Regions from separate parts of the Janibacter sp. FSL W8-0316 genome, predicted to be linked through region 1. Evidence: predicted binding sites of a transcription regulator. Region 1 holds the regulator's gene; the other holds the start of a gene.
What was found. Region 1 encodes LexA, which represses DNA repair genes until DNA is damaged. Its sites were predicted from a motif close to TCGAACANNTGTTCGA; they were not measured.

Region 1 (7,493 bases):
GCGAGGAGGCCGCACCGGAGCCCGTGGGGGTCGAGCAGGTGGGGCAGTCGGAGCCGGGCGAGGGCGGAGCGGACCCGGGCGGGGCGGAGCCGGGGGGAGCAGGGGCGGCCGCGAGCGGCGCCGCGCCGGCGGGGTCCACGGCCCCCGGCACGTCGACCGGCAAGGTGACCGTCCACGTCGTCGGGCAGGTGCGGCGACCGGGCATTGTCACCCTCGACGCCGGGGCGCGGGTGGCCGACGCCATCGACGAGGTCGGGGGCGCGACGGGGCGAGCCGACCTCGGCAGCGTCAACCTCGCGCGGCTGCTCGTCGACGGTGAGCAGGTCGTCGTGCCCACGCCGGGCGAGAGCATCGCGGCGGCCCCCGCGCCCGGTGCCGCCGCCCCGGCTGCTGGGGCACCGGCAGGCGGCGCTCCAGCGGTTGGCGCCGCGCCGGCCGCCGGCGACACGGTCAACCTCAACACCGCCGATCTGGCCACCCTCGAGACCCTGCCCGGGGTGGGGCCGGTCCTCGCCCAGCGGATCATCGACTGGCGCACCGAGCACGGTCGCTTCACCGCGGTGGAGGAGCTCGGTGAGGTGAGCGGCATCGGTGACAAGATCTACGCCCAGCTCGCGCCCAAGGTCACCGTGTGACGCGGGACCAGCCGCCGGCCCTCGACCTGCGGCTGCTGCTGCCCTGCCTCGGCGCGTGGGGCATCGGGGCCTGGGCGCTCTCGTGGTCGGGTGGCGTGCGGGCGTCCGTGGCGCTCGCCTCGGTCGTCGGCGTGCTCGTCCTCCTCGGGGCCGGGGTGCGCTACCGAGGTCGGCACGCCCGCCCGTCGCTGCGCCGTGACGGGCCCGCGGTCCTCGCGCTCGGCCTGGTGGCCGCGGCACTCGTGCTCGGGGCGTCGGCGGCGCACGAGTCGACCCGGCGGGTCGGGCCGGTCGACGAGCTGGCCCACGAGCGGGCGATGATCCGCGCCGAGGGGGTCGTGCTCACCGAGCCGATCGTGCGGGCGGGGCGCGGCTCGGGGGACGAGGGCGGCGAGGCGCCCCAGCAGGTCCTGCTGCGCGTGCGGCTGGAGTCGGTGACCGCTCGCGGTGTGACGACCCGGGTCGACGCGCCCGTCTACGTCCGTGCGCAGGCGGAGTGGTCGCAGGTGGGCTGGCACGACCGGATCACCCTGTCCGGCAAGCTCGCTCCCGCCGACCTCGCCGACCCCGAGGTCGCCCTGCTCAGCCCGCGCGGGCCGCCGGCTCCGGTGGGTGATCGCTCGCTCGTGCGCCGGGCCGCAGAGCACCTGCGGGCGGGTCTGCGGCAGGCCGTCGAGCCACTGCCGGCGGATGCCCGGGGCCTGCTGCCGGCGCTCGTCATCGGCGACACCTCGATGACGCCCGAGGACCTCACCGACGACATGCTCGTCACCGGCATGTCGCACCTGTCTGCGGTCAGCGGGTCCAACGTCGCGGTCGTCCTGGCGGCGCTCGTCGGCGCCTGCCGGGCTGCCGGCCTGCCCCGGCGCTGGAGACCTTGGGTGGCCGGGGCCGGGCTGGCCTTCTTCGTCGTGCTCGCCCGCCCGGAGCCGAGCGTCATCCGCGCGGCGACCATGGGGGCGATCGGCCTGCTCGGCATGAGCACCGACCGGCGCGGCGCGGGCACCCCCGCGCTGTGCGCGGCCGTGCTCGCCCTGCTGGCCTTCGACCCGTGGCTGGCCCGCTCCTACGGATTCGTCCTGTCGACCCTCGCGACGCTCGGGCTGCTGCTCCTCGTGCGCCCGTGGTCGGCGGCGATCAACGCGCACCTGCCCCGGCGCCTGCACCTCATCGGTCCCGCGGTCGCGATCCCGGTCGCCGCGCAGCTCGTGTGCGGTCCCGTCGTCGTCCTGCTGCAGGGAGACGTGAGCATCGTGGCCGTCGCCGCCAACCTCGTGGCGGCCCCCTTCGTCGCCCCGGCGACGGTCCTCGGGGTGAGCGCCGCCCTCGTCGCCGTGGTGAGCGCGACCCTGGCCGGGCTCGTCGCCTGGTGCGGGGCCCCCTTCGCCCTCGCCATCGCGTGGACGGCCCGGGTGAGCGCCGACGTCCCCGGCGGCGCGATGCCCTGGCCCGACGGGCCACCGGGTGCGGTCCTGCTGACGGTCGTCACGACGCTCGTCGTCCTCGGTGGGCCGTGGGCGATCCGACGGACCCGGGCCAGTCCGCTCATCGCCCTCGGGCTCGTCGTCGTGGTCGTGGCGGGGGCGGTGCCCACGCGCAGCTTCGCGTGGCCGCCGTCCGGGTGGCGGGTCGTCGCCTGCGACGTGGGGCAGGGCGACGGGCTCGTCCTCGCGTCCGGACCGGGGCGCGCGGTACTCGTCGACGTCGGACCGGAGGACGGGGGCATCGACGGCTGCCTGCGACGACTCGGCGTGGGCACGCTCGACGCGGTCGTGCTGACGCACTTCCACGACGACCACGTCGGCGACCTGGCCGCCGCGATCGACGGGCGGGCGGTCGGTCAGGTCATCGTCTCCCCGGTGGAGGACCCGCAGTGGGCGGTGCGTCGGGTCCACGAGATCGCGGGGGAGCGGGGTGTCCCGGTGCGCACGGCGCGGGCCGGCGAGCGGTGGCGGATCGGCGCGGTCACCGCGACGACCTGGTGGCCGTCGCGGACGATGGCCGGCGGGTCCGCGGCCAACAACGGCAGCATCGTCCTGCACGTCGAGGTGGGGGAGGTGAGTGCCCTGCTCCTCGGCGACATCGAGCGCGAGGCCGGTGGGGCGATTCGGCTCGCGCTGCGGCGCGACCCCGCGATGGCGGCCGCGGCGACCGACCTCGACGTCGTCAAGATGCCGCACCACGGGTCGAGCAACCTCGACCTCGGGCTGATGGACGCGGTGGCCGCACCGATCGCACTCGTCAGCGTGGGGGCGGACAACACCTACGGTCACCCCACGCCGACCGCCTTGGCGTGGGCGGGGCGGCACGGGGCCCGTGTGCTGCGCACCGACCGCCACGGTGACGTCGCGGTCCTCGACGGGCCGACGGTGGTGACGGCGCGTTAGCCGGTGGCGGCGCGGTGGTCTAGGCCGCGCCCGAGAGGCGCGCCGAGGCCGTGAGCGCTTCGAGCGTGGTCGCGACCGCCGGCACCTTGAGCAGGTCGTCGGTCGTCACGACGTGAATGCGCCGACGGGTCTGCGGGTCGAGAGGGCGGATCACGACGTCGTCGTTGGAGGTCGCGGCCCGGATGAGGTCGGGGATCAGCGCGACGCCGAGGCCGGCGGCGACGAAACCCTGCACCGCGACGTAGTCCTCGGTCTCGAAGGCGACCTTGGGGGCGAAGCCTGCGTCGTGGGCGATCTTGAGCAGGTGTCCCCGGCAGCGCGCGCAGCCGGCGATCCACTCGTCGTCGGTGAGGTCGGTCATCGAGACGACCTCCTGACCGGCGAGCGGGTGGTGGCGCGGCAGGGCCACACGCACCTCCTCGTCGAGCAGCGGGTGCACGACGAAGCCCTCGAGGTCCTCACCCCGGGCCAGGTCGCTGCCGTCGTAGGAGAAGGCGACGGCGAGGTCGACCTCGCCGGCGCGCAGCGCGGCGAGCGACTCCGGGGGCTCGGCCTCGGTGAACTGGACGGACAGGTCGGGGTGCTCGGCACGCACCGCGGCCAGCGCACGGGGGACGAGCGTGACCGACGACGAGGGGAAGGCCATGAGGCGCACCCGTCCGGACCGCAACCCGGCGATGGCAGCGACCTCCTCCTCGGCGGCGTCGAGCGCGGCGAGGACCGGGGTGGCGTGGCGGGCCAGGACGGCCCCGGCCTCGGTGAGCCGGACGGAGCGACCGACCTTTTCGACGAGGACGGTGCCGGTGCGCTGCTCGAGGCGCTTGACCATCTGCGAGACCGCCGGCTGCGAGTAACCGAGCGCGAGGGCAGCGGCGGTGAAGCTGCCCTCCTCGGCGATGGCCCGCATCACGCGCAGCCCAGCGGCGTCGATCATGCGCCCATGGTAGGTCGTGGAGCCTCAGTCGGTGGACGAGCCCGAGCCGACGGGCCGCAGCGCCGACTGGACGACCACGCCGTCGCCGTACTTCGCGTCCAGGGCGCGCTGGATCGAGCCGTCGTCGTAGGTGACGAAGAGCTCGACGCAGCCCGAGCCGGGGTAGCCGGACAGCGCACCCGGCGGCAGGGAGTCCTCGTCCCGCCAGATCTCGTCGTGGATGCGCTCGGCGTCGTCGCACGTGGTCCGTGGGGCGGGACCGGCGGTGGTGTCGGGGCGCGCCTCGTCAGCGGCCGGCTCCGTGAGCGTCAATGTCGTGCCGTCCCAGGTGCCCGTCACCCGCACAGGCTGCGCCCACTTCACGCCGCTCGCTTCGTCCGAGGTGACGTCCGACCACTGGAACCCCTCGAGCCGCGGACCGTCGCACTGCGGCGGCAGCGACTCCTGGACGCCGCCGAGGCAGGCTCGCGGACCATCGTCCTTCTCGATGACCATCGCCAGGGCCGTGACCTCTCCCTTCGCCGCCGGTACCGACGTCGGCATGGCCATCGACAGGGAGGAGCTCGGGGACGTCGATCGCGGATCGGCCGTGGTCTGAGCGCACGCGGCGAGCAGCCCGGTGGCGGCGACGAGTGACACGGCACGAAGGGGGAGTCGCACGACGGGTCCTTCCGGCGGCGGGTGGTGGTGACCATCCTCGTGGACTGCGACGTCGGCCGGGGGCGGCTGGTTCCACCGGTCTGTCGCGCCGACCTACGATCGGTCCATGGCAGATGCGTCCGAGGCGGTCACGGAGCAGATTGCAGCCGTGCTGTGCGCTGGCCCGGCGCTCGTGCTCACCGGCGCGGGCATGTCCACCGACAGCGGCATCCCCGACTACCGCGGGCCAGACGGCACCCGCCGGGTGACGCCGATGCACCTGTCCGAGTTCGTCGGGAGCAGCCAGGCGCGGCAGCGCTACTGGGCACGCAGCTTCGTCGGCTGGAGACGCTTCCACGCGGCCCGGCCCAATGCAGCGCACCACCTCGTGACCCGACTGCAGGAGCTCGGCGCGGTCGGACCGCTCATCACGCAGAATGTCGACGGCCTGCACCAGGCCGCCGGCACGCGCGATGTCGTCGAGCTGCACGGCAACCTCGTCGAGGTCGTCTGCCTGACGTGCGGCGCACGCATCGACCGGCCGACGCTCGACGCGCGGATGGCTGCGCAGAACCCCGGCTTCGACGTCGACAGCGACGAGATCCGGCCCGACGGCGACGTGCGCCTGGACGCGGTCGACGTCGAGCGCTTCGTCGCGCCGGCGTGCGATCAGTGCGGTGCGGACACACTCAAGCCAGACGTCGTCTTCTTCGGCGGGGCGGTCGCCAAGCCGCTCGTCCAGCACTGCTTCGACCTCGTGGACGCGGCGCCGAGCCTGCTCGTCCTCGGCAGCTCGCTGCAGGTGATGTCGGGGCTGCGCTTCGTCCGGCACGCGGCCAGGCGCGGGATCCCGGTCTCGCTCATCACCCGGGGGCCGACCCGGGGCGACGACCTCGTCGACCATCGCGTCGACGGGGAGCTGGGGGACTCCCTTCGCTCCCTCGTCGACCTCGTGGAGGTGGAGGTCAGAGGCGCCGCAGCACCGCGGTGACCTTGCCGAGGATCGTCGCGTGGTCGCCGTCGATGGGGTCGAAGGCGGGGTTGTGGGGGAGCAGCCACACGTGGCCGTCCTTGCGCTTGAAGGTCTTGACCGTGGCCTCGTTGTCGAGCATCGCGGCGACGATGTCGCCGTTGTCGGCGCTCGGCTGCTGCCGCACCACGACCCAGTCGCCGTCGCAGATCGCCGCGTCGATCATCGAGTCGCCGACGACCTTGAGCAGGAAGAGCGAGCCCTCGCCGACGATCTGCTTGGGCAGCGGGAAGACGTCGTCGACGACCTCCTCGGCGGTGATCGGGACGCCGGCGGCGATCTGGCCCAGGACGGGGACATAGCTCGCCTCGGGGTGCTCGTCGCCGGAGCCGGTCGGGTCGACGACCTCGTCGTCGGCGCTCGCGCCACCACGCATGCCGGCCATGTCGGCGACCGCGGCGGGCTCGGTCGGCGTCGGCTCGCCGTCGGGGGAGATGACCTCGATGGCGCGGGGGCGGTTGGGGTCGCGCCGCAGGTAGCCCTTGCGCTCGAGGGAGGAGAGCTGGTGGGCGACAGAGCTGGGGGAGGTCAGCCCGACGAGCTCACCGATCTCGCGCAGGCTCGGCGGGTAACCACGGGTGGCGACGGCATTGCGGATCACCTCGAGCACTTTGCGCTGGCGCACCGTCAGCCCGTCGCCGGTGTCCCGCTGCGGGAGCTGGTGGATGTTGTCCTCGTCGCCCATCTCGACCCCTTCGTCCGTCTGCCGCGACACCGTTGTCGGTGGTCGCTGGTCAACTTCTCGGTGTGACCGACAGTAGGCCGGTCGAACACGTATTTCAAACACATGTTCGAGCGTGTTGTTGATTTCTTTCGAACAGCCGTGCTAGACATCGTACAGACGTTCTATCGAACACCGGTTCGACAGAGCCGCCACGAGGAGGACCGCATGACCGCTCTCACCGCCGCCCCCGTCCGCATCGACGTGCGCCCCGGCCGGCCGGCACGCTCCCGTCACCTCGTCTCCGTGCCGACGGGTGACGCGGTCACCGACCGTGCGCCGGCCTCCCTTCGCCTGACCCGTCGTGGGCGCCTGGCCATCACGACCACGACCGTGCTCGTCGCGAGCATCGCCGGCGCGACGATGGCCTTCGGCGGCCCGGCCGCCACGCCGCAGACCGTGACGGTCGAGCCCGGGCAGACCCTGGGTCAGATCGCCGCCACCGAGCTGTCCGACGTGCCCACCCGTGAGGCCGTCACCCGCATCCAGCTGGCCAACGACCTGCCCTCGAGCCACGTGCACGCCGGTCAGACGCTGACCATCCCCGCGCCCTGAGGCGCCCCTGACTCCCGGGCTCTTCGACCCAGCCCGGGCCCGCCATCGGCCGTCTCCACAGCGCGTGGAGGCGGCCGATGTGCCGTTCGTCGACCGACCTGCCGGGGGACTTGCGTCGCGGCTCACAAGGGTTTCTAATGGTCACTACATCTAGTGGTTACACCGTTGTCATTCGTCCACATCTAGTGCACAGGATGAAGCCGGTTCTCCACAGGAAATGGGGTTTCGTCCCCAGATCTGTCCACCGCACCGTCCACAGGACGGCGTCGATCGAAGGGAGTAGGCATGCACTGCCCGTTCTGCCGGCACACCGACTCCCGGGTCATCGACAGCCGCACGACCGAGGACGGCAGCGCCATCCGGCGCCGCCGTCAGTGCCCCGAGTGCAGCAGGCGCTTCACCACCCTGGAGAGCGCCAGCCTGACCGTGACCAAGCGGTCCGGTGCGGCGGAGCCCTTCAGCCGGGCCAAGGTGCTCGCCGGTGTCCGCAAGGCCTGCCAGGGCCGACCGGTCACCGAGGACCAGCTCGCCATCCTCGCTCAGCGCGTGGAGGAGAGCATCCGCTCGCAGGGCAGCGCCGAGATCGACGCCC
Region 2 (7,493 bases), 760 kb from region 1:
CCGAGCAGCGGCAGCAGCACCGGCATGGGCAGGAGGTTGGCCACGGTCATGCGGTCGCGTCCTCCTCTTCGGCCTCGGTCGTGGACTGGGTGTCGTCGTCGTAGGTGCTGGAGACCTCGTCGCGTTCGGCGAGGCGCTTGATCAGCTCGTCCTCGGCGTCGTCGGGGACGTCGTCGCTGCCGGTGATCCGCCACTGGCGGTAGGCGAGGGAGAGGACGAAGCCGACCGAGGCCAGGGCGATGACGATCGCGGTGAGCACCATTGCCTGGGGGAGCGCGTCGCTCATCTCGTCGGCCGGTCGTGCACCGACGAAGGGGGCTCCCTTCGCCGGTCCGGAGACGACGAGGTAGAGCGTGGCGACGCCGTTGGACGCCAGGACGATGCCGAGGAGCAGGCGGGTGAGCGCTCGCTCGAGGAGCAGGTAGACGCCGGTCGCGATGAGGAAGCCGGCGACGACGACGAGGCTGAGGTTGGGGGCGACGGCGTTCATGCGGTGGCCCCGTCCTCTTCGGCCTGCTTGTCGACACCCGCACCGAGCGAGCGAACGACGTCGAGCGCGAGCCCGATGACGATGAGGTAGACGCCGATGTCGAAGAACATCGCGGTGACGAGCTTGACGTGACCCCAGACGGGGACGTCGAACTGCACGACCGCCGACTGCAGGACGGTGCCGCCGAAGGCGAGCGGCGCGAGCGCGGAGATCGCCGCGACGGCCAGACCGGCCCCGAGGACGAGACCGGCGCTCACCGGGGCGGCGCGGTCGAGCTCGGCGCGACCGCCGGCGAGGTAGCGCACGAGCAGCGCCAGACCGAGGACGAGGCCACCGGCGAAGCCACCGCCGGGCTGGTTGTGCCCGGAGAAGAGGAGGTAGAGCGAGAGCGCGATCATCACGTGGAAGACCAGCCGGGTGGCGGTCTCGAGGATGACCGAGCGGCGCTCGCGGGGGATCGACGCGGTGACCGGGCCCTGGTTGCGCCGGCGGGTCCACGAGCGCTCGACGTCCTGGGTGCGCACGAAGACCAGGCTGGCGATGCCGGTCGCGGCCGCGACGAGGACCGAGATCTCGCCGAGGGTGTCCCAGGCGCGGATGTCGACGAGGGTCACGTTGACGACATTTTGTCCGTGGCCGAAGTCGTAAGCCTGCTCGGGGAAGGCCTTGCTGATCGGCTCGTGGATGCGGGCATTGGCCGCGACGACCGTGAGGGTGGAGATCGCCGCGCCCATGGTCCCGGCGAGGGCGAGGCGCCACAGCCGGCGGCGCGAGCGGCGGCCGGAGCGGGGGCGGCGGCGGAAGTCCTGCGGGAGCATGCGCAGCACGAGAACGAAGAGCACGAGGGAGAAGGTCTCGACGAGCACCTGGGTCAGGGCGAGGTCGGGCGCCCCGTGCAGGTGGAAGAGCAGCGCGAGCCCGTAGCCGGTGAGGCCGACGAACATCACCGACTGGAGGCGGTTGCGACCGCGCACGGCGAGGATCGCCGCGGCGATGACGAAGAGCCCGACGGCCGCCTGGCTGAAGGTGTCCCACAGCCGGACCTCGGTGCCCGGCAGGGCGGTGGCGGCGACGACGCCCGGCAGGAGGATGACGACGAGGAAGATCGTGCCGAGGTAGGTCGGCAGCGAGCCGCCCTGGGCGAGGGCGGTGACCTCGACGGCGAAGCGGTCGAGGGCCTTCATGAAGCGCTGGTAGACGCGCTCGGCGTTGACCACCTCGGGCAGCGCGGCCTGGACCCGGGCGAAGGGGGCCCGCCCCACGAAGAGCAGGAGGCCGGCGACGATGGCCACGACGGTCAGCCCGAGCGCCGGGGTGAGGCCGTGCCACAGCGCGAGGTGCTCGGGCTCGGCGCCCGGCAGCGTCTCGGTGTAGGGGCGGAAGAGCTCGGTGAGCGGGTCACCGAAGAAGCCGGACGCCAGGGTCGTGAGCGACAGCAGGACCGGCGCGATGAGCAGCGCGTGGGGGGCGGCGAAGGGGGTGGGGCTCGGGGCGGCGCCGGTCGCCCCCTTCGTCGCGAAGGCACCCCAGACGAACCGCGCGGAGTAGGCGACCGTGAGCACGGACCCGGTGACGAGGCCGGCGACGGCCAGCCAGCCGGTGGTCGTCGACAGGGGGCCGTGGGCGGACTCGATGACGGCGGTGAGCGCCGACTCCTTGGCGACGAAGCCGACGAGGGGCGGCAGGCCGGCCATCGAGGCGGCGGACAGGGTTGCGGCGGCGGCGAGGACCGGTGCGGTGCGCCCGAGGCCGTGCAGCTGCGTCAGGTCGCGGGTGCCGGTCCCTTTGTCGATGATGCCGACGCTGAAGAAGAGCACCGACTTGAAGAGGGCGTGGGAGAGGACGAGGGCCAGGGCGGCCAGCCCGGCGGCCTGGGTGCCGACGCCCGCGAGGACGGTCATGAAGCCCAGCTGGCTCACCGTGCCGTAGGCGAGGAGGAGCTTGATGTCGTCCTGACGCAGGGCCCGCCAGCCACCGAGGATCATCGTCCACAGGCCGAGGACGAGCAGGACCGGACGCCACCCGGGCACGTCCGCGAAGATCGGCTCGAGCAGCAGGATGAGGTAGATGCCGGCCTTGACCATCGAGGCTGCGTGCAGGTAGGCGCTCACCGGGGTCGGGGCGGCCATGGCGCCGGGCAGCCAGAAGTGGAAGGGCACCTGCGCCGACTTGGTGAGGGCGCCGACGAGGACGAGGAGGGCGGCCGTCGTCGTCAGGGCGCCGGCCGGGGGCGGCGAGGCGAGCATCTCGCTGATCGTGTAGCTGCTCGTCTCGCCGATGATCACCGTGCCGATGAGCATCGCCAGGCCGCCGAAGGTCGTGACGAGCAGGGCCTGGGTGGCGGAGCGGCGGTTGGCCGAGCGCACCGGGTTGTGCCCGATGAGCGTGTAGGAGAAGACCGTCGTCAGCTCCCAGAAGATGTAGAGCGCGAGCAGGTTGTCGGCGAGGACGAGGCCGAGCATGGCGCCCGCGAAGGCGGTGAAGACGCCCGTGAAGCGCCACAGGCTGGGGTCGTCGGGCTTGAAGTACCAGGCGCAGTAGAGCAGGGCGAGGGCACCGACGCCGGTGACGAGCAGCCCGAGGAGCCACTGGAGGGTGCCGAGCCGCAGCGCGAAGTCCATGCCGAGCGAGGGGACCCAGGCGATGTCCTCGACGATCGACCGGCCGGCGGTCACGTCGCCGGTCTGGGCGAGGAGCCAGGCGAAGGCCGCGGCGGGCACGAGGGCCAGGACGAGGAAGGCGCGTCGGTTGAGGAACTTGGCGAGGCCGGGCGCAACTGCTGCCGCCGCGAAGTGCGCAAGCAGCAGCAGGGTCACGAGGGCCTCTCACGGGTCCGGGGACGGGAGGCCAGTTTAACGGCAGGTGACCGGCGCCCCGAGGCCGGGGTGCACGCGCGTCCTCGCGGTGCCGTAGGTGCCCGGCTCGGCAGCTCCCGAAGAAATCTCGGCCCACCCTCTTGAACTCTTCGAACACATGTTCGATACTGGAGGGGCGAGGGGAGGCGCCATGACACAGCAGTCGATCACCGATCAGGTCAGTGGGACCACGGTCCCGGGGCGCCTGCGCACCGTCCTTGCCGAGGTGTCCGCCACCGGCGTCGACGGGCTGACCGAGGTCGAGCTGCTCGAGGTCGTCGCCCTCCTCGAGATGACGAAGGGGGCCGCGGCCGCCGCGCAGGCCCGCGCCACCGCGCGCTTCGTCGAGGAGCGTGACACGCGGGTGGCCGAGATGGCCGCCGCCGAGGAGATCTCCCGCCGCGAGGCCTCGTTGCGACGCCGGGCCACCCGCAGCGAGGTGGCGCTGGCGCGGCGGTGCTCGCCGGGTCAGGCCGACCGTCACGTCGGCGCCGCGCGGGCGCTCGTCCACGAGCTGCCCGGCACGATGGCCGCGCTCACCGCGGGTGAGATCAGCGAGTGGCGGGCGACGATCGTCGTCCGCGAGACGGCCTGCCTGTCGCCGGAGCACCGGCGCGAGGCCGACCGCCGGCTGGCGGGTGGGTTGCGCGACCTCGGTGACCGGGCGCTGGCTGCCGCGGCGCACCGGGCGTGCGTCGACCTCGACCAGGAGTCGGTCGTCGAGCGGCGGCGTCGGGCCGCCGCCTCGCGGCACGTGTCGGTCCGCCCGGCGCCTGACGGCATGGCCTGGCTGTCGATCCTCGGGCCGCTCGTCGACGTCGTCGGCGCCCACGTCGCGCTGCGCGCGGCCGAGCAGGCGCGGCACGTGGCGACCGGTGACCCGCAGGCCGATGCGGCTGCCGCCGCCGACCCGCGGGGTCGCGGTGCGTGGATGGCCGACACGGCGCTCGAGCTGCTCTCCGGGCGGGCGCCCGGTCAGCCCCAGCCGGTCGAGATCGGGCTCGTGATGCGCGAGGGCGTGCTCCTTCCGGGCGGGCGCTCGGGCGCCGGCGCCGGCGCTGGCGGCGCCGACGACGAGGTCGAGGTGCCGGGCCACGGCGCGCTCGCCGGTGACCTCGCCCGCGAGCACGTCCTGCGACTGCTCGACGCGGGCGATGACCGAGACGGCGAGACGGCGCTCTGGTTGCGGCGGCTCTGGACGGCGCCCGCCGGGCGCGATCTCGTGGCCGTCGACTCGAGGCAGCGGATCTTCGCCGGGCGGCTGAGGCGGCTGATCGAGCTGCGCGACGCGACCTGCCGGGTGCCGTGGTGTGATGCGCCGGTGCGCGAGGTCGACCACGTCCGCCCGGTCGCCCGGGGCGGCGAGACCTCCGCGAGCAACGGCATGGGCGTCTGCCAGCGGCACAACCTCGACAAGGAGGCCCCCGGCTGGCGGGCCGAGGTGATCTCGACCGGGCTCGACCCCGGAGGCGGGTCGCACGAGGTGAGGTTGACGACCCCCGCTGCGGGTGACGTCCGCTGCCTCGCGCCACCGCTGCTCGGCCTCGGTCGACGCGAGCGACGGCCGGTGGTGGGGCAGCCCTCGGCGCTCGAGGCCCGGCTGCTGGCGCTGCTCGACGCGGCGTAGGTGCTGGGCGCCCCCGGCTGGATTCGAACCAGCGACACCTTCTTTAGGAGAGAAGTGCTCTTCCCCTGAGCTACGGAGGCCCGGCGCGGTGCGGTGAGGCGACCACGCCACGGGACAGGGTACGCGCCATACTCCCTTCGGTGAGCATCCCGGCCCTGCAGCGGCGCACCGTCACCACCCTCGCCGGGTCGCAGGTCCTCGGGGGCGTGGGGGTGAGCGCCGGCGCCGCGGTCGGGGCCCTGCTCGCGGCCGACGTGTCGGGCAGCGAGACCTGGGCCGGCCTCGGCGGGACCGCCCAGACGCTGGGTGGCGCGCTCGCCGCCCTCGTCGTCGCGCGGGTCATGGCCGCGAAGGGGAGGCGCCCCGGCCTGACCACGGGGTACCTCATGGCGATCTTCGGCGGGCTACTCATCGTGGCCGCCTCGGTGGTGGGCTCCTTCGCGGTGCTGCTCGTTGGGTTCCTCCTCTTCGGCGGGGCGACGGCGGCGAACTCGCAGGCGAGGTTCGCCGCGACGGACCTGGCCGACGACGCGCACCGTGGCCGCCACCTGTCGGTCGTCGTCTGGGCGACGACGATCGGGGCGGTGGCCGGCCCCAACCTCACCGGTCCGGGGCAGTGGGTCGCCCGCCAGCTACACCTGCCGGCGCTCGTCGGGCCCTACGTCCTCTCGCTCGTGGGTATCGCCCTGGCCGCCCTCGTCCTCACGGCCGCGCTGCGGCCGGACCCGCTCCTGACCGCCCGCAGCCTGCAGGTCGACCACGACGAGCCGGACCCGACGGCCGGGCTCGAAGGGGAGGCGACCCGCGGCTGGGCGGTGATCCGCACCCGACCCGACGCCCTCATGGGCGTGGTCGCCATGGCGCTCGGTCACGTCGTCATGGTGTCGGTGATGATCATGACCCCGCTGCACATGCGGCACGGCCACGCCGGCCTCGAGATCATCGGTCTGGTCATCTCCCTCCACGTCGTCGGGATGTACGCCTTCTCACCACTCACCGGTTGGGCCGTCGACCGCTGGGGCTCCCGGGCGGTCATCGCGGTCGGTGCGGGGGTGCTGCTCACCGCGAGCCTGCTCGCCGCGTCGACCGCGAGCGGGCACTCCCTTCGCCTGACGGCGGCGCTGGTGCTGCTCGGCATGGGCTGGTCCTGCACCCTCATCGCCGGCTCGACCCTGCTGACGGCCGCCGTGCCACTGCGTCAGCGGCCTGCGGCCCAGGGACTGTCGGACGTCGCGATGGGCCTCGCCGGTGGTGGCGGGGGAGCCCTGGCGGGCGTCGTCGTCGGCTGGTGGGGCTATCCCGCGCTCGGGCTGCTCGCCGGCGGCGCGGCGCTGCTGCTCGGGCTGTTGGTCCCGCTGGGGCGCCGCTCCGGTTGTTAGCGTTGGCGTCGTGACTCCTGTGCCGACGACCCCTGCCCAGGCGCCGGCCGACGTCTCCTCCCTGCGCCGCGAGCTGATGGAGCTCGGCGGCCCCAACACTCTCATCTGGCCGACCCGCGATCCCCACGTCGTCGACCTGACCAACGCCCACCCCGGTGGCGTGGCGATGCTCCTCTCCGGCCGCGACGCCCGCCTGTCCGACCTCGTCCGTGAGCCCGGGGCCCTGCTGCGGGCCCAGCGCCGGGCGGCCAGCCTCACCGAGCACGTCGAGCGGATCGCCGAGGAGCACGGCGTGCACACCTGCTTCCTCGCCATGGGCGCCGCCTCGTGGCACGTGCCCGGCGAGGAGGAGCGCCCGCTCGCCCCGGTCGTGCTCCGCCGAGCCGCCCTGCGGCGGCTGCGGCCCGGGCCCGACTTCGCCCTCGACCTGGCCCCCCGGGTCGAGATCAACCCCGCGCTCCTGACCTACCTGCGTCGGGCGTTGAGGCGCGACATCGACGGCGAGGCCCTCGCCGACCTCGGCCGCGGCGACGGTCGCGGCTTCAACCCCACGCCCGTGCTCGACGCCCTGCGGGAGCAGTGCGCCGACCTGCCCGAGCTCACCATCTCCTCGCGGATCGTCCTGGCGGCCTTCCCCTACGGCAAGGCCGAGGCGCTCGCCGACCTCTCCCGGCTCACCGAGTCGGGTGCGCTCGAGCAGGGCCCGGCGGCGGCGCTGCTGGCGGGCGAGGCACTCCCTTCGCCCGAGGCCGAGGCGCCGAGCGTTGCCGACTCCGCCGTCCTCGACGTCACGGCCGACCAGCAGGCGGTGCTCGACCGCGTCGCCGACGGTCAGGACCTCTACGTCGACGCGCCGCCCGGAACCGGTGTCGCCCGGCTCGTCGCCTCGGTCATCGCGCAGGCCGCCGGTGAGCGCCGCTCCGTCCTGCTCCTCACCGAAAAGGCCTCTGCCATCGAGGCCGTCGCCGGCGAGCTGCGCCCAGCCGGCCTGGCGGACCTGCTCGTCCACGTCACCGACCCCGCCGCCGAGATCGACCCCGCGATCGTCACCGAGCGCTGGCCCCGCGGGCTGCCGGACTCAGACCGTTCCTTCAGCCAGCCGGGCCGGCGCGCGGCGTCGGCCGCCCGCATCCTCGACGGCC

Region 2: the regulator LexA is predicted to act here: its motif matches at 3,456-3,471, upstream of NYE39_RS13145 (HNH endonuclease signature motif containing protein).

The regions. Positions count from the first base shown of each region.
Region 1 covers NZ_JBBOQX010000001.1:3,425,277-3,432,769, forward strand. Annotated here, with positions in the region: gene NYE39_RS16755 (ComEA family DNA-binding protein) at 1-635, shown strand, start outside; gene NYE39_RS16760 (ComEC/Rec2 family competence protein) at 632-3,022, shown strand; gene NYE39_RS16765 (LysR family transcriptional regulator) at 3,042-3,956, opposite strand; gene NYE39_RS16770 (hypothetical protein) at 3,981-4,616, opposite strand; gene NYE39_RS16775 (NAD-dependent protein deacetylase) at 4,723-5,586, shown strand; gene lexA (transcriptional repressor LexA) at 5,561-6,310, opposite strand; gene NYE39_RS16785 (LysM peptidoglycan-binding domain-containing protein) at 6,515-6,901, shown strand; gene nrdR (transcriptional regulator NrdR) at 7,187-7,493, shown strand, end outside.
Region 2 covers NZ_JBBOQX010000001.1:2,667,206-2,674,698, forward strand. Annotated here, with positions in the region: gene NYE39_RS13130 (Na+/H+ antiporter subunit D) at 1-50, opposite strand, end outside; gene NYE39_RS13135 (Na(+)/H(+) antiporter subunit C) at 47-490, opposite strand; gene NYE39_RS13140 (Na+/H+ antiporter subunit A) at 487-3,306, opposite strand; gene NYE39_RS13145 (HNH endonuclease signature motif containing protein) at 3,497-4,972, shown strand; tRNA gene NYE39_RS13150 (tRNA-Arg) at 4,981-5,052, opposite strand; gene NYE39_RS13155 (MFS transporter) at 5,113-6,351, shown strand; gene NYE39_RS13160 (DUF4011 domain-containing protein) at 6,362-7,493, shown strand, end outside.